DNA from 3 places in the Paenibacillus sp. FSL E2-0177 genome. Region 3 is predicted to be linked to each of the others. Evidence: predicted binding sites of a transcription regulator. Region 3 holds the regulator's gene; each other region holds the start of a gene.
The links. Region 3 encodes LexA, which represses DNA repair genes until DNA is damaged. Its sites were predicted from a motif close to CGAACATATGTTCG; they were not measured.
Positions count from the first base shown of each region.

Region 1: a site for LexA is predicted at 2,962-2,975, ahead of recA (recombinase RecA). Genes of this name have one in related genera too.
Region 2: a site for LexA is predicted at 2,648-2,661, ahead of MHI25_RS23430 (YolD-like family protein). Genes of this name have one in related genera too.

Region 1 covers NZ_CP150307.1:4,217,833-4,225,569, reverse strand. The annotation lists gene MHI25_RS18790 (YajQ family cyclic di-GMP-binding protein) at 115-606, shown strand; gene pgsA (CDP-diacylglycerol--glycerol-3-phosphate 3-phosphatidyltransferase) at 762-1,349, shown strand; gene MHI25_RS18780 (competence/damage-inducible protein A) at 1,458-2,744, shown strand; gene recA (recombinase RecA) at 3,045-4,109, shown strand; gene MHI25_RS18770 (RecX family transcriptional regulator) at 4,220-4,945, shown strand; gene rny (ribonuclease Y) at 5,265-6,806, shown strand; gene MHI25_RS18760 (TIGR00282 family metallophosphoesterase) at 7,018-7,737, shown strand, end outside.
Region 2 covers NZ_CP150307.1:5,235,538-5,243,274, reverse strand. The annotation lists gene MHI25_RS23445 (glycosyl hydrolase) at 1-1,256, shown strand, start outside; gene MHI25_RS23440 (PH domain-containing protein) at 1,330-1,818, opposite strand; gene MHI25_RS23435 (hypothetical protein) at 1,936-2,496, shown strand; gene MHI25_RS23430 (YolD-like family protein) at 2,701-3,036, shown strand; gene MHI25_RS23425 (hypothetical protein) at 3,033-3,197, opposite strand; gene MHI25_RS23420 (M15 family metallopeptidase) at 3,315-4,001, shown strand; gene MHI25_RS23415 (WGxxGxxG-CTERM domain-containing protein) at 4,077-4,553, shown strand; tRNA gene MHI25_RS23410 (tRNA-Leu) at 4,713-4,798, shown strand; gene MHI25_RS23405 (sensor domain-containing diguanylate cyclase) at 5,119-6,711, shown strand; gene MHI25_RS23400 (2-dehydropantoate 2-reductase N-terminal domain-containing protein) at 6,910-7,737, opposite strand, start outside.
Region 3 covers NZ_CP150307.1:3,925,342-3,933,078, forward strand. The annotation lists gene metH (methionine synthase) at 1-982, opposite strand, end outside; gene MHI25_RS17545 (FixH family protein) at 1,102-1,527, opposite strand; gene MHI25_RS17550 (HAD family hydrolase) at 1,790-2,575, opposite strand; gene MHI25_RS17555 (hypothetical protein) at 2,610-3,131, opposite strand; gene MHI25_RS17560 (DUF896 domain-containing protein) at 3,181-3,390, opposite strand; gene MHI25_RS17565 (LysM peptidoglycan-binding domain-containing protein) at 3,500-3,913, opposite strand; gene lexA (transcriptional repressor LexA) at 4,165-4,791, shown strand; gene MHI25_RS17575 (L,D-transpeptidase) at 4,970-5,308, shown strand; gene MHI25_RS17580 (hypothetical protein) at 5,459-5,839, shown strand; gene MHI25_RS17585 (hypothetical protein) at 6,062-6,640, shown strand; gene MHI25_RS17590 (MBL fold metallo-hydrolase) at 6,746-7,528, opposite strand; gene MHI25_RS17595 (cupin domain-containing protein) at 7,529-7,737, opposite strand, start outside.

The DNA.
Region 1 (7,737 bases), 290 kb from region 3:
TGGGGCTGTTTTCTATGTCGGGTGAGCTACATAATGATTTATCCAAAATTAGACTTAATAGTACCATTCTCTTATAATAGTAGCAGACTAATTGTATAAAGGACGTGGAGTTTAATGAGTTCAGAATGTTCATTTGATATTGTATCCAAAATGGATATGCAGGAGTTAACGAATGCTATTCACCAAACAGAGAAAGAGATCGACAACCGCTTTGATTTTAAGAACAGCAAAAGCAGTCTGAAGCTGGAGAAAGACGCACTTATTATCGCCTCTGAAGACGAATATAAGCTCAACGCTGTTATTGATATTTTACAATCAAAGATGGTGAAAAGAGGCATTACCCTAAAGAATCTGGATTTCGGTAAAGTAGAACCGGCCTCCCTGGGATCTGTACGTCAACGTTTAGGGCTTAAGCAAGGCATTGATCAGGAGAATGCGAAAAAGATTAATATTCTGATCCGTGATTCAAAATTAAAGGTGAAGAGCCAGATCCAAGGGGATCAAATTCGTGTGACCGGTAAGAGCCGCGACGATTTGCAGCAGATTATTCAGATCTTGCGTAAAGCTGATTTGCCGCTGGATCTACAATTCATGAACATGAAATAGAATTTTGTGCCCCGCAGTGCTTATTAGCACTAACAACGCGGGGTGCTTTCTGTTTTTTTGACACCTATTTATTGCTATAATATACTTGCTTAAGTAGAAATGGATTAGCCTGATTTAGGCAATTTGTATGAACGATTTAGGGGAGGAAAACTTCAGTGAATTTGCCCAACCGCATCACGCTAGCTCGTATTTGCCTGATCCCGATTATGATGTTTTTTTTACTGGTGGATTTCAGTTTTTATCCAGAACCGATACATTGGGGCTCGTTTCAGCTATCTGTTAATCATTTGGTAGCAGCTGTAATCTTTTTGCTTGCGGCCAGCACGGATGGAATAGACGGCTACATTGCTAGGAAATATAATATGGTCACCAATCTCGGTAAACTCCTTGATCCACTTGCGGACAAACTGCTGGTATCTGCAGTTCTGATTTCACTTGTGGAGCTGGGCAGATGCGATTCATGGATTGCTATTGTAATCATCAGTCGTGAGTTTGCAGTCACCGGACTTCGCCAGATTGCATTGCTAGAGGGAAAAGTGGTTGCCGCCAGCAAATGGGGCAAGATAAAGACGGTTGTACAAATTGTTGCGATCTCACTGCTGTTGTTGAATAATTTCCCATTTCAATTTGTCAGTATTCCTGTAGACGATATTGCTATTTGGGCCGCAGCGCTGATCACTATTTATTCTGGAATTGATTATTTTGTGAAGAATAAGGATCTGCTACAGCTGCATAATGCGTAAGCATGTAAGCTGGATATACAAGGAAAGGTAATAGGTGAAGCACCTATTACCTTTTTTGAAATCCAAAAGCAGTGTACCTACATTATAACGAGGAGGCGAAAGCCAGGTATGAAAGCGGAGATTATTGCAGTAGGGACAGAGCTTTTGCTCGGTCAAATCGTGAATAGTAATGCCCAGTTTTTGTCTATAGAGCTAGCTGCCATCGGGATCGATGTATACTTTCAAACCGTTGTCGGTGATAACAGCAGCCGCCTGCAGCAAGCCATCGAGATCGCTCAGAGTCGGGCCGACGTTATTATCTTTACGGGCGGAATTGGCCCCACTGAGGATGATCTGACTAAAGACGCACTGGCTGCATCGCTAGGTAGAACGCTCCATATTGATCGTTTGGCGATGGATCATGTACAACGCTTCTTTGATGATCGTAAGATCGTTATGACCGAAAATAACCGCAAACAGGCACTTATAATTGAAGGAACTACACCGTTGCCGAATGAAATCGGTCTTGCGGTTGGGATTGCTTTTGAGCATGAGAAGAAATATTATATTGTGCTTCCAGGTCCACCTCGTGAGATGAAACCGATGTTCGTAGATAAAGCAGTACCGTGGCTACAGCAGCACGCCTTGACGAACGAAACACCGCTTTATTCAAAAATGCTCAAATTTGCCGGCATCGGAGAATCGTTGCTGGAGGACAAGCTCATTGAACTGATTCGCAGTCAGACTGATCCAACGATTGCTCCGTATGCCAAAGAGGGAGAGGTAACTGTTCGTATTTCGACAAAGGCCCCTTCTGAGCATGAAGCTACAAAGAAGCTGGAGATACTGGAACAACAAATCAAGGAGATTTTGCCGGAACATTTGTATGCGAACATTGATGTGCCGCTGGAGCAATTGATTGTGGATTGGATGGCGGATGCCGGCCTGACCTTAAGTGCGGCAGAGAGCTGCACCGGAGGTTTGCTGATGGAGAGCATAACAAATATTCCAGGCAGTGCTTCGATGTTTGCCGGCGGTATCGTCTGCTATTCGAATGACCTAAAGAAAAAGCTACTGAATGTGCCAAGTGCTTATTTGGAGGGACCCAATGCTCCTGGAGCCGTAAGTCGAGAAGTTGCCGAGGTGTTGGCTGACCAAGTGAGAATGATTGCAGACAGTGATTTCGGCTTATCTGTTACAGGTGTAGCCGGACCGGGTTATTCTGAACGCAAGCCTGTTGGACTTGTATTTATCGGCTTGGCTGAACGGGGACGTAAGACAGAGGTCTATGAGCTTAATCTTAAAGGTACACGGGAAAATATCCGGTTGCGTACTGTAAAGGCTCTGCTGTATCGTCTGTGGCGGAGACTTGAGGAACGCAAGGTGGAGACACCTCTTGAGGGTTCAGACTTGTAATGGGAGATTAGCCCAGTTATAATAAACACATACGGAAGAACCGTGGCACTGAGATTTCTTTGCTGCGGTTTTTTGTATATTTGCAGAGATTTTGATCACGATGGCTACTCATGATCATAAGTCGTTGATGTCCGGTGAAGTGGGGAATTTAATTAACTTCTATCTCCGGAGGGAGGCTTACAATAAAAGGGATAAATAACGCCCAAGACAAAAAAAACGAATGTATGTTCGAAAAAAAGCTTGGCAAGACCTTAAAAACACGTTATTATATTACTATAAACAGTGAAGGAAGTGGTCTGATTGTCAGATCGTCGTGCAGCGCTTGATATGGCGCTTCGTCAAATAGAAAAACAATTTGGTAAAGGTTCGGTAATGAAACTGGGAGAATCCACGCATATGCAAGTGGAAGTTGTACCTAGCGGATCTTTGGCACTTGATATTGCGTTAGGTATAGGCGGACTTCCAAAGGGACGTATTATTGAAGTATATGGACCGGAATCTTCAGGTAAAACAACAGTTGCTCTTCATGCTATTGCAGAAGTGCAAAGACAAGGCGGACAAGCTGCATTTATCGATGCCGAGCATGCGCTTGATCCGAAATATGCACGTAACTTGGGCGTAAATATCGATGAGTTGCTGCTTTCTCAGCCAGACACGGGTGAACAAGCGCTGGAAATCGCCGAAGCACTCGTTCGTAGTGGAGCCGTTGATATTATTGTCGTTGACTCCGTTGCTGCTTTGGTACCTAAGGCTGAAATTGAAGGCGATATGGGTGATTCCCACGTCGGATTGCAGGCTCGCTTGATGTCTCAAGCACTTCGTAAGCTTTCTGGTGCCATTAGCAAATCCAATACGATCGCTATCTTTATCAACCAGCTTCGTGAGAAGATCGGTGTTATGTTCGGTAACCCTGAGACAACTCCGGGTGGTCGTGCATTGAAATTCTACTCTTCTGTACGTTTAGATGTACGTCGCGTAGAGAGCATCAAGATGGGGAACGATGTGGTTGGTAACCGTACTAAGATCAAGATTGTGAAGAATAAAGTAGCCCCTCCTTTTAAACAGGCTGATGTTGATATTATGTACGGTGAAGGGATTTCCAAAGAGGGAAGTCTTGTAGATATCGGTACTGAAATGGATATCGTGAATAAGAGTGGTGCATGGTATTCCTACGAAGGCGAGCGTCTCGGTCAAGGCCGTGAGAATGCTAAACAGTTTTTGAAGGAACATCAGGATATTGCCCTTATTATTGAGAATAAGATCCGTGAAGCAAGTAATTTATCCACTATTGTTGCTGCGCCGAAGAATGAAGATATTATTGCAGAGCAAGAAGAAGAAGAGAAATTGCTTCTCGAAATCGAATAGTATATTAAGCAATAGGACGCCCTGTGATTGATTGTTGCAGGGTGTCTTTTCTTAACAAGTAACGAAAGTAAGACGATAACCGATCTATTGCTACGAGGTGACAAACAACTATGGTAATACAACTGGATTTTGAAGCAGAAGAACAAGATGAGCAGGTGTTATCTGATTTTCCTGAAGGAGAACTCTTAGAGATCACTAAAGTAGAACGTCAAAAGAAATCTGACCACCGTTATATCATACATTTCGGAGCATATAACATGACTGTGCACGAGGACGTCATGATTAAATATCGAATGATTACTGGTAATTCTTTTATGAAGGCTGATTTGGTGGAAATTGTTGTAGCTGATGAGCGTCAACGAGCTTATGTAGAAGGCCTCCGTTATCTAGAACGTAAACCACGCACCGCTATGGAAATGACTCGCCGTTTACGCCAGAAGGAAATAGGAGAGACTATTATTGCGGAAGTGGTGCAGCGGCTGCAGGAGGAAAGACTTCTTGATGACCCTTTATATGCTAAGCAATGGGCAGAGCAACGAATAGCGAACCAGCGGAAAGGGAAGATGTGGATTCGACAAGAGCTACGTGAGAAAGGGATAGACAAAACCCTTATATCGGAAGCTTTGGAGAATATTACTCCTGAACAAGAGCTGGAGAGCGCACTCGAAACTGGGCGCAAGAAATGGAATCTCATCCGTGGAGAAGCTTCAGATAAGCGAAGAAAGACTGGAGCCTTCCTTATGCGCCGTGGATTTTCGGGCGATATGGTTCGCCAAGTGATCAATACTTTACTTGCGGAAGACAATTATGAAGGTGAAGATGAGGAGTTTTACTAGAATCACTGATTCTCTTGACATTAATGCGTATATCGACTCTCTTGACAATGTCTTTTTATAAATAATAAAATATAACATGAATCGGCATAAAATTAGAATCCTTTTTCCTTCCCAAAAAGGAGACTGTTTTAAACGGTTCACGTACAACTCATATGAAATGTAATCGCCGGATAAGGCGGGCAGTGTGCATGTGCAGCATGTGCAGTATGGCAATCGGTTGTTTACCGGTTTTTTGTATGGTGATGAACGGATAGTTAAACAACTGCACAATTCCCAGGGATATACCTTGGAGAGGAACCAACGAGGAGGTGAACAGATGCTGGAATCATGGATCTGGGTCATTATCGTTCTCGTTGTAGCTGCAATATTCTTTGGGTTCGGTTATTTTATTCGTAAATCCCTTGCAGAAGCTAAAATCCAAAGCGCAGAAAGAGAAGCCGTTGTCATCGTTGAGAATGCGAAGAAGGACGCTGAGGCGCTGAAGAAAGAAACAGTATTGGAAGCTAAGGACGAAGTCCATAGAATCCGTACTGAAGCTGAGAAAGAAACTCGTGAACGTCGGAATGAAATCCAACGGCAAGAGAGACGTTTGCTGCAAAAGGAAGAATCTCTGGATAAAAAAATGGAATCGCTTGAAAGAAAAGAAGAACAAGTAGCTAACAAAGAGAAACGAATTGATGAAACCCAACAGCAAATTGATGTTATTTACAAAAACCAAGTCACTGAATTGGAACGTATCTCCAATTTAAGCATCGAAGATGCAAGAAGTATCATTCTTAGCAATGTTGAGCAAGAAGTTCGCCATGAAACGGCACAAATGATCAAAGAAATTGAACAGCAGGCGAAAGAAGAAGCGGATAAGAAATCCCGTGAAATCATCACACTCGCTATCCAACGCTGTGCAGCTGATCACGTAGCGGAAACAACGGTTTCAGTTGTTACGTTGCCGAATGAAGAGATGAAAGGTCGGATTATCGGTCGTGAAGGCCGTAATATTCGTGCTTTGGAAACTCTTACAGGTATCGACCTCATTATTGATGATACGCCGGAAGCAGTTATTTTGTCAGGATTTGATCCAATCCGCCGTGAAGTGGCCCGTACGGCACTTGAGAAATTGGTGGCTGATGGACGTATTCACCCCGCTCGTATTGAAGAGATGGTGGAGAAATCCCGCAAAGAAGTGGACGAACGGATTCGGGAATATGGTGAACAAGCTACTTTCGAAGTGGGCGTTCACGGTTTGCATCCAGATTTGATCAAGATTCTGGGGCGTCTGAAATTCCGTACAAGCTATGGTCAAAATGTATTGAAGCACTCCATGGAGGTTGCTTATTTAACAGGACTGATGGCCGGTGAGCTTGGGGAAGACATCGTGCTTGCAAAACGTGCAGGATTACTCCATGATATCGGCAAAGCGCTGGATCATGAAGTGGAAGGTTCGCATGTTGAGATCGGCGTTGAACTAGCGAAGAAATATAAAGAACATCCGGTTGTTATCAACAGTATCGCATCTCATCATGGAGACTGCGAAGCTACCTCGGTTATTGCTATGTTGGTTGGTGCCGCTGACGCATTGTCGGCTGCTAGACCTGGTGCTCGCCGTGAAACACTGGAAACGTATATTAAACGTCTAGAGAAACTGGAAGAAATCTCAGAGTCATTCGAAGGCGTAGAGAAATCATTTGCTATTCAAGCGGGCCGTGAGGTGCGCGTGATGGTACAGCCAGAGAAGATTGACGATGCAGAGGCATTCCGTCTTGCTCGCGATATTACGAAGATGATTGAAAGTGAACTGGATTATCCAGGACATATCAAGGTTACCGTTATTCGTGAGACACGGGCTGTTGAATACGCTAAATAGGCAATAAGTAGATAACATACTCTTGGGAAATAACGATATTTATGATCGTTTCCTGGTATATGTTTCTGCTAGGAATATAAGGTTAAAGGATAAGATATAACTTATACTTTCTTATATTTGATGAAAATTGGCCCCTAAGCGGGGCCTTTTTTCTTTTAAATATGAAGACTTATCCGTTAGATGCAGAGGTTAAGATTAGGAGGAGAGAAACATTAAAGTACTATTCATTGGAGATATCGTAGGTAGTGTAGGTAGGAAGGCACTTCGGGAGATGTTGCCCTCATTAAAAAGCAAATATCAACCACATATAATCATAGTTAACGGTGAGAATTCTGCTGCCGGTAGAGGTATTACTAAAGCGATCGCAAATGAATTTTTTAACTGGGGCGTTCACGGAATCACCATGGGTAATCACACATGGGACAACAAGGATATCTTCGAGTTTATCGACGATGAGGCCCGGATTATCCGTCCTGCTAATTTTCCTCCAGGAACACCGGGAAGAGGATATACAGTTGTTAAAGGTAACGGCAAAGAGCTAGCTATAGTTAACCTGCAAGGCCGTACATTTTTGCCTGCGATTGATTGTCCTTTCCGTGTGGGTGAAGAAATTGTGGAAGAGCTACGTAGAGATCATAAATGCATTCTCGTTGATTTCCATGCAGAGGTTACCTCTGAGAAAATCGCCATGGGCTATTTCATGGATGGTCGCGCATCAATTGTAGTAGGGACCCATACTCACGTTCAGACGAATGATGATGTGATTTTGCCGGGTGGAACGGCTTACTTGACCGATGCGGGCATGGTTGGTTCAAGCGAAGGGATTCTGGGTATGGAAAGAGATGCAGTACTTTATAAGTTCACTACACAGCTTCCAGCACGATTTGTTGTTGATGAAGGCAAGTGGCAGCTTCATGGTTTATTTGCAGAG
Region 2 (7,737 bases), 1.3 Mb from region 3:
AGCTTAAAAATACCAGCGGGCAATATGCTGCGCTGCATGGCTACGAGCTGGGCGCAATCAATAATCAGTCACAGGCTCTAATTGACAATCAACGGAATTGGGTCGTCAGCAGTGCGATACGCTGGTCTAGGGCCGGCGGGATCGTAACGATGTGTTATCACGCTGCATTACCGGGGACAGCGCCAACTTGGGGGAATGTAAATACGAGCCTAAGCAATGCTGATTTTGATAAATATATAACCCCAGGTACCACCCAGTATAATGCTCTGTTAGCTGATCTGGATAAGATAGCCTTGTCGCTGAAAAAGCTTAATGACGCAGGGGTTCCTGTACTTTGGCGGCCGTATCATGAAATGAATGGTGGATGGTTTTGGTGGGGGCAAAAGAGCAATTACGCTGCATTGTGGAGCCTTATGTTCGATCGTTTTACCAATTATCATAAGCTGCATAATTTATTGTGGGTTTGGAGTCCAAATGCAAAAAATCAGTGGTGTGATGAGCCGGCAGAATACTATCCGGGCAGTGATAAGGTAGATGTGCTGGCGCTCGACATTTATGACGCGGATTTCAAGATTAGTCATTATGATAATTTATGGGATCTGGGTCGTGGCAAGCTGATTGCGATTGGTGAGAATGGAGAGCTTCCGTCTGCTGAACTGTTGTCCAAAACACAGCCCAAATGGTCTTATCAGCTGACCTGGGGGAAACTCCTCTATGAGAAGAATACCGACGCTGTGATAAAAGCTTTTATGAACGACAAAATGGTATTCACACGAGAGGAGTATGCTGCTGAGGCCGCCGCTTTCGCTGCTATCGGGGATAGTGTGCTGGAGAGTGGACTATGTGGGCAATATTACAATAACATGACGCTCAGCGGCACGCCTGCACTGTTGCGTACGGATGCCAATATTAACTTTTCATGGAGACAAGGTTCGCCTGATCCTGCCATTCGTGTAGATGCATTCTCTGTGCGGTGGAGTGGGAAGCTGACGGCTGCTTTTAGCGAGGTGTATACCATTTATTCCTACTCTGATGATGGGATACGGGTATGGATTGATGGCGGGCTAGTCATTGATAGTTGGGTGAATCAGAGCGGCCAGGAACGAAAAGGGAGCATAAACCTGATTGCAGGAAAGCCGTATGAAATAAAGGTGGAGTATTATGAGAATGCGGGCGACGCCCGGGTTGTTTTGCAGTGGGAGAGTCCTAGCCAGACCAAGGGGGTTATCCCAGCGGGGGCATTTTATCTTCCTTAAAAAAGAGTACTTCAAGTGTGCAAGCGCAAGCAAAAAGCCCCGGTTTTCCGGGGCCTTTTTACGTATGAACGTCTTAAATTTGCTCGCGGTAGCTAATGTTGTTGGCGATCTTCTCGTCACGAACGGCTTTGCGCAGAACATCTTTGACGGTTTGGGCATCATGGATTTTTCGAAAAAGAAGCTGAGGCGCTGAGGCATCATCAGAAAATACAGTTAATGATCCAATGCCAAGCATCCGGTCCATTATAGACTGTTTTACGGATAAATCGCGTACGCGCAGCAATTCGATTTCTTCAACATTTTTACCGATAAGTCCGGTCTTTACCATAATACGCTGACTTGTAATGGTATATGAAGTTGTGTTAAGTCCTACGATTCCTTTGAGTCGATCCGAGATGCCGGCAGGTTTGCCTTTCCAGAGCACGACTTCTTGAATGACATGATTATCTACTGCGGGTCGATGAGCGGTTACTGGAGCGGTACCGTCAAGGCTGGTTCCACATTCTCCACAAAATTTAGCGCCCTGCTTGTATTCCGCTCCACAGGTGGTGCAATAAGGCATAAATACTCTCCTTTCCTGATCACAATTAAAATAATTATAACATAACAGTCATTTTACATATATTTCATTTGCGCTTTACACAAACCGACATTATCCTGTTAAGTGGAGGGATAAATAATGAAAAAAGCTTTACTAATAGGAATGCTGATGATGACTGTCATCCTTAGCGCCTGCAGCAATAATTCAACTTCATCGGCACCTGCCACGGAGGAAGAAGTGCAGGAGACCGTGCAAAACTTCTACAATGAAATGTCTAAACTTGAAGAGTCAGGAAAAACTTCTTTAGCGGAGTTCAACGAAGCCATTGCTGGTTATTCAGCAGGAGAACTCACGGACAAGCAGTTGGAGAAGAAAATTAAGCAATTCCAGAGTACCGCAACTGATTTATCGAATCAAGCCGAGAAAGTAAAAATTTCCTCCAGCTTGCCTGAAGACATTCGTAAGTTGCTTGAAGAGTCTAAAGTTTCCTTTGAAAGTGCTTATTCTTTAAAAAAAGAGGCTTCTCAGGGCGCAGATTCCGCAAATGTTACGGCTGAGCAATTTAATGAATTGAATCAAAAGGCTGATATAGCGATGTTATTCGGTATTTCCAAGCTTAACGAGGCAAGAGAAGCAACAGGACTTATAGATTCCGAAGGTCAGGCTACCTCAGAGTCTGGGGACGTTGTTCAAGAATAAATCAAATCAGGCGCTGCGCAGTTTATCTGTCAGCGTCTTTTTGCTGCGAATTTTATCTTGAATAGATATACATCTTTTGAATAAAGAGTGACCCTTAAAAAGGTATCTTTTTCCTGATTATTGATTAATATGCGAAGATGCGGATATAATACAAACATACGTTCGTGTTCAGAGGAATAGATATATAATTAAGGAGGGGTTACCATGGGCAAAAAGCTGGAGAAAAACGGGCTGTGGGAAAGCAGCCGCATGATGCTGCCGGAGCATAAGATACGAATTATAAGAGATGAACGGGAAACGCTGCGCCGCATCAAGCCTATTCTGGATGAGCAGAAGCTGGAGGAGATTGAATGTACACTGGCTTTGTCGTTGCGGAGTCATGTACGAGTGACAGTTGTTCTTTTTGACCCTTTTGAAAATACAATGTTAAGTGGTTTTGTGACTTCCATTCACACCCACTCGCGTGAGTTTAAGCTGCAGTGGGCGGAGGAATGGAAGTGGATCGATGTGGATGATATTGTCGAGGTCTACATCGTTTAATGCTGAGAACCGTTGCCTTCGCTTTTCTCATAAGCGATTAAGGTAACGGTAGGATTACCGGTCAGATGTGCAATGGAAGCTTCAGCATTCCGAATAATTTCCAGTGCTTCTTCCTGTTCACTAAGGGCTGCAACTTTATAGCTATCGCTATGAATATCCATATGTCTCCCACCTTTCGTTAAATATTTTGTCCTTTTTTGTGGAAATCATCCTAAAGGGGACAGGGGTACAGGCAAATAGGGCAGCGGCATCATTGAATATACCAAAGGGGTGATTCTATGCTGACTTTGGAGCAATTGAGGGAAAAATCCGCGGCGCGTCTGGTCGGGCTTCATCCTGTCTTGGCGGCAGGTGCGAATGTTTTGATTCAGCAAAGCCATGCGAGAGGAGTCCCTATCGTTATTACTCAGGGTCTACGGACCATTGCTGAGCAAAATGCTTTGTATGCGCAGGGTAGAAGCAAACCAGGACCGATAGTTACCAACGCTAAAGGCGGTACCAGCTATCATAATTATGGTCTTGCGTTTGATTTTGCGCTTTTGCTGCCGAATGGCACTAGCCTTTCTTGGGATATCAATCGTGATGGTGATAAGGATAAGACAGCAGATTGGCAAGAGGTTGTACAGGAGGCTAAGCGGCTTGGTTTAGAATGGGGCGGGGACTGGACCTCTTTTAAAGATTATTCACATCTGCAAATGACTTTCGGATTAACTATAGATCAACTTCGGGCAGGTAAACGTCCAACGACGGACCAAGCCAAAGAGGCTTTAAAAAAGATTACCGGAGGGGATGATCAGGTGAACAAAGACGTTACAGTGACCATTAACCTAAACGGCCGCAAGCTTACCGATGGGGTTCTTGATACAGGAATAACCTATGTACCCATACGTGCGCTGGCTGAGGCGCTTGGAGCAAAGGTTACTTATGATGCTGTGACTAAGACAGTTAATGTAGTAAAAGAGTAAAACCACCATGCATAGACAGTGCCGTCCAAGGGGAAATTATCAGTGATAACTAACCTTAAAGGGAGGCATAACACTGTGAACAAGCTGATAACAAGCCTTGCATGCGGTACTGTATTATCAATGAGTCTAATGGGAGCTAGCTATGCATCAAATGCCGTGGGATCAGCAGCATTGGGCGGTATCCCAGCCGCGAATACCGGGATGGATGGGACTGCGGAACACACTCGGATGATGAACACGGAAGGCAATCTAATGAACGGCACCACGGGAACGCTGAATCAGCATGAGAGCATTATGAAAGATAAGATCCGCATCGATGATAATTACAGACCTAACAACTACAACACCAATAACTACAATGACACCCGAAATAACTACAGAACCAACAGCACTGTCAACCCGGCAACCAACACCACACAGACCGGCAAATACCGTGCAACTAGTACAACAACGAATGCTGCAACTAACAAAGGATCTAACTGGGGCTGGCTCGGTCTGCTTGGACTTTTGGGTCTTGCCGGAATGAGAAGCAGAAGTGACGAGCGTAGATAATCCGCGTTTATAATAACCCGTATCGGTTCTGGCTGAACGGGTTATTTTTATTGTGAATAATTTTTTTTCGAAAAAGGATTGCGCGTTATCGATATTCATGATATTATATTTCTTGTCGCGTTATATGTGAACAACGTATGAAGCTTCAACACATAATATGCCGGGGTGGCGGAACAGGCAGACGCACAGGACTTAAAATCCTGCGGTACGTGAGTACCGTACGGGTTCGACCCCCGTCCTCGGCATCACAGTGAAAACCTTGAGAAATCAAGGTTTTTTTTGTTTTTCTTGAGTAAAACTTCCGTTAAAAGCTAAAGGTTCTGTGTGTCTAGGAATTGTTTTGTAACACACAGAACCCTGACGATAACACTCCTTTTCAGTGCTTGTCTAATCACAAGCTCTGGAGAGGAGTTTTTTTAATATGGAAGATTTCATGAACCGCCGTATATCAAACGGTAAGCAGAGTGGTATGAGAGATCCGAGCCTTTTGATTACTGTCGAATAACATCTTAATTTGTTGTATTATTAATTAATCTAGTTTTCAAGAACCAAGGAGGGTTAAAGTTTGCTTACACTGAGAAGAGCCGACCCGCGTCAAAGTAAAAAGCTCAGTCTTACATCGCTGCTTACGGGCTTGGTTACGCTGGTGGTTCTACTAACCTCAAGCATCCTTCTGATTGGCTCTTACGAGTCTAAAAAACAATCATTGATGGAGACTACACTCCATCTGAATTACTACAACGCTGACCGAATGACCAAAACAATGGATTCCTTATTTCAGTCCATGCGCAGCAGTTTGGAATACAGTGCTGACACACTCTCCGATGACGAAACCTCAACGCCGAAGCAAGTGGATGATAATTTGGAACTGATGCGTAATAGTAGCAATTACTTCAATTCTATCGCCGTGCTCGATGCCGACGGGCTGATCCGCAATGTAGTACCGACTAGTTTGGGGTCAGCAGGAAACCATATTACTTCTAAGGTCGGTTTGGAAGCTCTGGCGTTAAAAAAACCTTACATATCCTCCCCCTACATGACCCAAACCACAAAGAGACTAATCGTTTTTATGAGTCAGCCGATTTTTAGCAAGAATGGTACATATCGCGGTATTTTGAGCGGCACATTTTATCTGCAGGAGAACAATATTTTGTCTATGATTTTTGGCGACAATAACGTGGACGATTCTGGCTCCTATTATTATATTGTGGATTCAAGTGGGCATCTGTTGTACCACCCGGATAAGCAGCTCATTGGGGAGGATGTCAGCAATAACAAGGTTGTGCAGAAACTCATGAATGGGGAGAGTGGGGAACAGCAAGTGCGTAACACCCGTGACGTTGAAATGCTTGCCGGATACTCCAGCGTTCCAGCCAACGGATGGGGAATTGTGGTCGTTTCGCCGATTAGTGTCATCCATCATCAACTGATGGGGCACCTTCGGACCATTCTCTGCTATTCGTTGTTTCCGTTCATTATCCTCCTGATGGGCGTCATTCTCGTAGCACGCAAGCTGGCCCGGCCTTTTGTGTACCTGGCAAATCTGGTGAGCAGGATGGGCAAGGAAAAGATTGAATTGCCAGAAGCGAAGCCGCAATGGAGCCGAGAGGCAGATCTGCTGACCAAGGCTGTGTTGCTTGCCATGACGGATATTCAGAAGCAGACGGATCAACTGACCCAAGAGGCTACGACGGATGCTCTGACCGGTTTAATGAACCGGAGATCGTTAGAGTATACGATGAGTCAGTGGATTGACTCAGGACAACCGTTTTCGCTCATTGTACTGGATGTAGACAAATTCAAACTCGTGAACGACACTTACGGTCATCTCATCGGCGACGAAGTGCTGAAACATGTAGCCAAAGTTATAGTTACCTCGGTTCGTCCAGACGATGTTTGCTACCGCTACGGCGGTGAAGAGTTCATCATCTTGCTAGCCCACACAAGACCTGAGGAAGCTTTCATCATAGCTGAAAGAGTCCGGCGGGCAATGGAACAAAGCAGGGGGCCAATCGAGACACAGGTTACAATCTCTCTAGGAATCGCCCATTATCCTTTTCATACATTGGAGCGGGAGGGGCTGCTGGAGAAGGCGGATCAGGCGTTATACTTGGCCAAGAGCAGGGGAAGAAACCAGACGATGGTCGCTGATGTTTGAAACAATGGCTACGCAGACCTGCCATATGTGGGCTGACCGAATGCTGCATATCAGCACGGGTGGCACGAAGTCAGCGGGCAGCAAAGGACGAAAGTGTAACCATCCAAGCTGAACAAGGAAAATGTTATTCGCTATTATGAATGTTCGGAGCGGAAACAGTATTTCATCTTTGATGAAATACTGTTTTTTGTGCGGATGTTAATTATGTTCAACACGTTGCAATAATTCCTTTAAAGCCTTCATCTGCCGGCCTTGAAGTTCTCCCTCTACAATCGAATTCCGTATAGATTCTACATCCTGAGCCTTCACTTTACCCCCATGATGGAAACGATTGAATGCTTGATAATCTAGCGGCAGCATATCTTGTTCCATTTTGAGATGTATTTTTGCTGTCATGCGTGGCCCCATCACAAAACTCATAATCTTACCGATTAGACCATGCTTGGGCAGGGATGCTATTTCACCCTGAGCACGGCAAGCGAGCTGCCAAAGATCTTTATTTGCAATAACGGCTGAGAATTTAGGCCAACCTACGATATCACAAGCAGCGTATACAGGAAAACCTATACTTGAGTAAATATTGAACATCGCCGGACTTACTTGACCACAGCGTGAGACCCCAGAGTCATTGTACAGTGCGATAAATTGTTTGGCAGCTGATTTATTATTGTTCTCGACCTGGAAACCGACCTTGTTCGCCGGATGTTTGTAACAGACAATGGCTTGGTTAATGAGTTTGGGGTCTGTTGGTGCATGCACAGGCAAATCAGCCTTGGATTGATGACTTAACGTACCCAGTATTCCTCTTAACAGCTGGTCTTCCGGAATTCTCATATACTGAATGTAATGTTCACGAATACCGCTTCCAAAAGCACTCATAATCACCGTAGTTTTAGAATTACGAACGACATCTCCCAATTTGGATAACGTAGCTACGCCTTCTGGTGAACGGCTCACATTTCCGTCCAATGTAATAATAATAAATTGATACTGCTGAGGTTTTATTTCTTCTATATCTTCTATGAC
Region 3 (7,737 bases):
AGATAGGCTCGATGCCTGAAAGTGCAGGCGGATGATTACCTGTCAGCGGGCGTGGAGGATATTCAGAAAGTGCTTCCTTCATCGCACGGATATGCTCTGGTGTCGTTCCACAGCACCCCCCCGCAATGTTCAGCCAGCCTTTTTCGGCAAAGGCTGCAATCTTGCGAGCTAAAGAATCTGGAGATTCATGATAATGTCCGTTCTCATCCGGCAATCCTGCGTTTGGATAACAGCTCACGGCTGCGGAGGAGATCTCCGAAAGCGAACGAATGTGATCCCGCATGAACTCAGGACCAGTCGCACAGTTGAGGCCCATAGAGATAGGCTTCAGATGTTCTAATGAGATATAAAATGCTTCAATATTCTGACCCGCCAATGTAGTACCCATTGGTTCAATTGTTCCGGAAATCATAACCGGCAATGTGATGCCAGTCTTTTCAAAAGCATTACGAATACCAATACTTCCAGCTTTAACGTTAAGTGTATCTTGAGAGGTCTCCAGCAGCAAAACATCTACTTTACCGTCGATCAATGCCACTGCTTGTTCCTCATAGCTATCAACTAACTCTTGGAAAGTAACGCCTCCAGTTACTGAGAGCGTTTTTGTTGTTGGACCCATAGCCCCCACGACGTATCGCGGACGGTCAGGTGTGTCATATTTGTCTACTGCTCTGCGAGCCAACTCTGCTGCCGCTAGATTGATCTCACGTGCCCGCTGAGGAATATCATATTCAGCTAGCACAACAGAGGTTGCACCAAATGTGTTAGTCTCAATGAGATCAGCCCCTGCTTCGAGGTACTGCTCATGAATCGTCTGAATGACTTCTGGACGTGTTAATACCAGCATTTCATTACAGCCGTCCAGCTCATCGCCTCCAAAATCTTCTCCAGTAAGAGGCACCTGTTGGATCATCGTGCCCATTGCGCCATCAAGGATCAAAATCCTTTGTTGTAAGCTTTCCTCAAGTGTATATTTAGCCAACTAATAGTCCCCCCAGTAAAACATTAGAGTAAGTTTAGCAGAATAAAGGAATTTCGAAAAGCCTTCCTTTCCACTCTGCTTTATCTGTTATTGTTCAGTAACCTTTGCGAACCTTTGAATCATGGTTTCACAGACAGCTCTTTGCTAGGCATAGAGTGCTGTGTCCGGGCTGTCACATGTGAAGTGACATTATATTGTCCTTCCTTTTCAAGGGTCCCTTCTGCTTGATAGACTCCTTTACCAATTAGCTTTCCCTTAAGCTCTACTTTCTGTCCCTCATCATCTTTATTCACAATTTCGAACAGAACCTCTTTTGCATCATCTACTGCCTCGTTATCTTGGGTCACCACAGCTTCAAAGGTTACCTTTTGATTTACAACAACTTCTTCAGGACTCCATTGTAGTTCGACTTTGATAGGTTCCATAGACATGTTCATATTCATGTTATGTATTTCTGAATGCTTGGTTCCATTTGAAGAACATCCACCTAGTACTAGAAGTGTTGCACCTAATAATACAGCGACTAATTTCTTCGATCTCATCATTCGGAGCCCTCCCAATCATTATCGAATAATAAAAATCTACCAATTCATGTTATACATCTCCATCTATTATACACATTATTATTGGTTTTTCAGTATTTTGCATCAATTCCGCATTAGTCTTGTGACTTAAATCATTTACTTAAAAATCTAATGAAATCCTTATGTTAGTATGTATGTACAGAAAAGCAGCGAGTTTCTTAGGATCTCAGAAGCTCGCTGCTTTTATAAAGTCTTTATGTTGGAGCTAATAGCTCTATATATCTTACAAGGATTGAACTAGTGGAAGAAGTTCCTCAAGGTGATTGATTTCATGATCCGGATGAATATCAAGACTAGGTGCTCTATCTTTTCTATTAATCCAGACCGTGGTCAACCCTGCTGCCAGCCCCCCACGGATATCCGTTGTCAGCTTATCGCCGACCATAACCGCTTGCTCAGGCGTTACATCAAGAAGCTCTAAAGCATGCAGGAAAATTTCCTTATCCGGTTTGCCTTTACCAAAGCTTCCGGAAATCACAATATGATCAAAGAAAGGAATTAACTCGGGCACACCATCTAGTTTCTCTTGTTGCAGTGCAGGACAGCCGTTCGTAAGTAGCAAAAGCTTCACTTGACCCCGTAACTGTTCCAGTACATGCATTGTTTCTTCATAGATGTATGGACGTTTTCTGCGCTCTGCTGCGAATTTAGTTGCCAAGGTCTCAGCTAGTGCTTCGTCTTCCACCCCTAACACTGCAAGTCCGCGACGCCAAGACTCTTTACGATATACCGGTGCAAGCTGCTCCAATTGACGGAATTCTGGCTGTTCACCTGCCGTAAAGTTAGCCCAGAGTGCTTCATAAGGATTAATTCCGATCATCTTTGTAAATGGGAACGTCTCATAAGATTCATACAAGCTACTTGCTTCCTTACGAACTGCAACTTCTAGTTCTTGTGGATCGATCGTATCCCCGGCGGCTTCACAAGCAGAACGAAATGCTTCTTCGACGCTCCGATCATCCCACAGCAATGTATCATCAAGGTCAAATAGTACAGCAGAAATTGGCATTACAGGTCTCCCTCTCCCTTTAACTGGTCTAGTTCTATTCGTGAACTACTTCAATGTTGTGAGCTTTAGCAAATGCTTCTAATCGTGTACTCATCGCATTAGTATCATAGCGATTCATAAGTTTTGTGAAAATCCATTTCGTACGTTTCCCTTTGTGCTTAATGACTACAGCTCCACGCGAAAGGGTGATTTTCTCAATATCTGCAGCTGGAAGTCCGCGTTCGCGATTGAATTTAATAGTGGACAGTCTTGCTTTTTCCACCTTCAAGTACGGACGACGGAAGAACAATAGCGCTGCCAGCAAATAGTACAGTACTACTCCCAGCCAATTAGCCAGCATGCCATTGCCTTTGGCCTGATCAATAGAACCAACTACCCAAAACATAGTACCAAGTATCACTAACACTACCGGAAATGCAATGTTGCGACCTTTAAAGACTTCGGCATTCTGGGTAGGAGATTTAGAGGCATAAATCGTATCCTTGCCTTGTTTCTTTCTTTGCTTGTTGATTTGCTGTGTGTTGCGTTGAACCATTCTTTCCCAAGAACGGGCCATGTGCGTTCCCCCTAGTCATCCTGAAATATCTATGAAAAGGAACAGCGAGCTAATGTTTAAGCCCCTTGTTACCTTGTTCATGCTCATCGTTATCTACTACTTCAATAGTATTTAATTGTGCTCGGAAGTTATTGCGGATATTCCCCAGGTAAATTTCACGAAGCTTGGCGCGTTCCGCCACTTCCTCTTGATTAAGGCCTACGCTCTTCTGTTTGCGTGCCAATTCGTTAATTCGCGCGACCAACTCATCAATATTCAATACTTTCCCTCCCCCTATAAATTAATTCTAACTCTGCCATGAGAAAAAGAGCTTGTCAAGGTCTACTCCCTGCAAGCTCTACTGGTCATTCTATTATGTTCTCAGAAAATTAATAAATAGGTAAAGTAAGTATGTCTCCAGCGTTAATTTGACTACTCTTAATCCCACTTGAACGTTTAATTCCTTCTATATAAACAACTGTCTTCATATCAGCTGGTTTATTCTTAAGAGCAATACTCCATAGTGTATCTCCACGTTCAACCACAATCCGCTTCTCTTCCTTCATTATAGTCGTCGATCCTGCAAACACATTTCCCACTACTGTTAGGCCAGATAATACTAGCACGAAAATCAATATTAACTTAATAAAGAAATCTTGACGGAACAACGAAATCATCCCTCCAAGCAAACGTTCCGTTATCTCTTTCACCTTAGCGGAATTACGGGCAACGTCATTATGTCCTATAGATTCAACCACAGGGGCCTTGTCGTAGATGCTGCGGTATGTACTGTATTTTAGCATAATCATCATCCTCCAAACACTTGTTCTTACTTTCGAATTTATAATAACACGAACATGTGTTTTGTTCAATACTATTTCAGAACAATTGTTCTCTTTTTTTCGAGAGACTCAAGCGGTTCATTTTATTATCATTTGTCTACCATTTTTTAACTCTAGCAGATTAATATTTATAATAGTTAGAACTTATGTTTGTGCGAACGGTAGTTCTATGTTATAATTTTCCCAAACATTACTATATGGGGTTGATTCCAATGTCAAAGATTTCAAGTCGCCAGCTGGCGATCCTGGAATTTATACGAAGCGAAGTCCGCAGCAAGGGTTATCCACCTTCCGTCCGGGAAATTGGAGAAGCTGTTGGCCTTGCTTCCAGCTCCACAGTTCACGGTCATTTGGACCGGCTTGAGAAGAAGGGACTTATTCGTCGAGATCCAACGAAGCCACGTGCAATAGAATTACTAGGCCAAGAGGATTCAGAGAATGTTCACCAATTCGCGCAGACCATCTCACGGATTCCTGTTGTAGGTAAAGTTACCGCCGGGGTACCTATCACTGCTACAGAGAATATCGAAGACTACTTCCCACTTCCTACTCACTATGTAGGTGACAACAAAGTATTTATGCTGTCTGTCATGGGTGATAGTATGGTGGACGCAGGCATTATGAATGGTGACTATGTGATTGTTCGCCAACAACAAACAGCGGACAACGGAGATATCGTTGTAGCCATGACGGAAGAAGATGAAGCAACCGTTAAGACCTTTTACAAGGAACGTGATCATATACGGCTTCAGCCGGAGAATCCAGCTTATGAGCCGCTTCGCCTTAATCGCGTAACTATTCTCGGAAGAGTCATCGGATTGTTTCGAGATATTCACTAAGTATGCACTTCTAACATAAAAGGCTGGTCCGCATATGCGGACCAGCCTTTTTTCTACGTTTTTTTGCTTTTCCAACCACTTACGAACACTTGTTCCCAATGGCTAAAATGGCCATTTTCTATGAATAACCCTTTAGGCGTTCTGCTCATATCCTAATTAGAAAGGAGTGTTGCGTATAATGCCCAACTACCGAATTATTGTAGATCTGACCCAACGAATGTTATATCTTCTGGACAATGATATTGTGATTAGAGGTTTCCCTGTCGGCATCGGTAAGATGTTAACCCAATCCCCAGTGGGTGAATTCACTATTATTAACAAACAACCCGACCCAGGGGGTCCCTTCGGTGTTTTTTGGATGGGACTGTCTAAACCACACTACGGAATTCATGGAAACAATGACCCTTCCTCCATTGGGAAAGAGGTGTCCCACGGCTGCATCCGGATGTACAACGAGGATGTGTTAGCACTCGCTGCTATTGTCCCTATAGGCACACGAGTAACGATAAGAAATTAAATTCGAATGGAGGCTCGGCAACCCCCAAATCACATTAAAAAATGGGGGTCATTACATAAGTAAGTATTTTTTCATTAGCATACTAGGAGTTTGATGATTATATGTCGAATATTGTTAACAGGATTGCAAATTGAAAAGGATGTGTTTAGTTTGAATAATTCAAAAATTAGAACCCTCGTCGATTTTAAAGTCGATGCACTGGGTAAGCTGTCCGGTTTACTTTTAAATGATGAACAAGCTAGTGGAAAAAAAGTGAATTTGCTCACCTCTTTTGGCAGCATTCAGGGAATCGTCTCTCCAACCGTCTCCAACAAAGAGGATGTATTTGATTTAAAATCGTTGATGGATGATGTAATTGTAGACGAATACATATCTTATTTGGGAGCAGAACACCCTGATAAAAATTTCAGCTATAACTTTGTTGTCCTCAATGACGTTACTGTAAGACCTTATGCTAGTTATGGGACTCCGATCGAATACAAACAGCTGATTGTTTATACCGATCATATCACTGCCTTCAATTTTCTATAGGTTTACATAATCACCTTAAAAAGCACTCTTGCAGCAACCCCCAATTTTGCATCATTTGCAGAATCGGAAGGTTTCTCTGGGTGCTTTTTTTGGGTTAATCGTGAAGTCGATCCTATAATTCCACGAATTTCCCTTTTAAAAGATACTAGTGGAGATCATTCAGGCATATCTTTCAATAAGCAACAATTTGAGTCTAATGAGATAACTAGGAGGTGTGATTATATGCTGATTATCCTGATGTACTTATTTGCTATTTTAGGAGTTGTTTTAATTCTAAGTGCCGCCATTATAAAATTGAAAACGCTATCTGCTTCATCTGAAATTTCTAAGCTAGTTAATGCGACCTCATCTTTTAACATCAGCTTCACCAAAACATTCATTCCCCCCAATCAATCTCACTTGATCGCACTTAACGAGCCTAATAAAAAATTAGCAATTGGCACCAAAAATCCGAAGAGTAACAAAAAAGCAGTAGCAAAGCTATACTCTTTTGATAATGTAATGGGATCCGAGATTGTGGTTAACGCACTCACCCTTTCAAAAGTCTCCAAAAGACATCAAAACAGCAAAACTACTGCAACAAGTGCAGATATTAATGTCCTTAAGGACACCGATGAAGAAGCTAATGTGATAGAAGAGCTTACGCTTAAAATATATATGAACAGCAAAGAAACGCCTGTGTATTGTATCTCCTTCTTGCCGGGTTTATTGCCTATTCAACAATCCGACAACCAGTACAAGGAAGCTTACTCCCAAGTACAACAATTGCATGCACTGTTCAGGTCAATCGTATCTGAATAATTAAGTTGTTTTTTGCGCAATAAGATGTGTGAATTATTTTTCGCAAAAGCCTTTGATGTAGACACCATATCGCCATACCCCCATTTGTTTTCGACATAGAAAAATCTAAAATTGCACACTAAACCCATCAAACTGGTGAATGCCCGTACCATGTTCCACTACCTTTTGCTCACGTAACTCACGAACTGCCTTTTCGACCTCTTGTAAAATAGATGGATCTAAACCCAGTGTATTATGAGAACCGAATACTTGGGTAACTCCTGGAATTTCCGTAATCTTTTCTAAGGATGCCACTAAATCAACCGGACTAGTCGAAGGGTAAAAGGCATAGATTGGCGTAACGTCATACAATAAATCACCTGTAAACAGATATCCGTTGGCATGATCAAAAAGGCTGATATGACCTGGCGAATGACCTGGTGTGTGGTAAATTTCTATTTTGCGCCCGCCTATGTCGAGCACATCCCCTTCTTGTAAAAGAGCTGTTGGTTTCCCTTGAAAAGGTATGTAGGTGTTAGGATCAAAGGTTTCAGGAACAGGAAGGGTGATGTCCCGGCTCATATCTTTTCGAATCTGGGCAAGGGACAAGCCTTTTATTCCGTTAATCAGCCAATCCTCATCCGCTTTATGAACATAGATTGTCTCGAATTGCCCATGACTGCCAATATGATCTGCATGCACATGCGTAGTTATGACAGCGATAGGTAAATCCGTTAACTGGTCCGTTATTCTTTTTATATTATCAATACCTAATCCCGTATCAATTAACGCGGCTTGTTTTTGCCCCAAGAGTAAAAAAGAATGCACCTTTTCCCAATGTCCATATTCACTGATTGCATAGGTGGTCGGATCAATTTCAGTTACTGTAAACCAACGATCTTTAATCAATTACACTCCCCCATTCCATTTTTCCCTTACATGCTCTTCTCCCTTACAATAATCCGCCTGTTCATCTGCTTGATAGATTTCTTGATAGGGCAAAATGTTGATTTTGCCTGAGTCTGGATATTCGCAAACATCTATTCCCTGATTCGTTCGGAGATCCAGATACCTGCATGGTGCATCGGAATGATTATAAAGCTGGTGCGCCCCTTCCG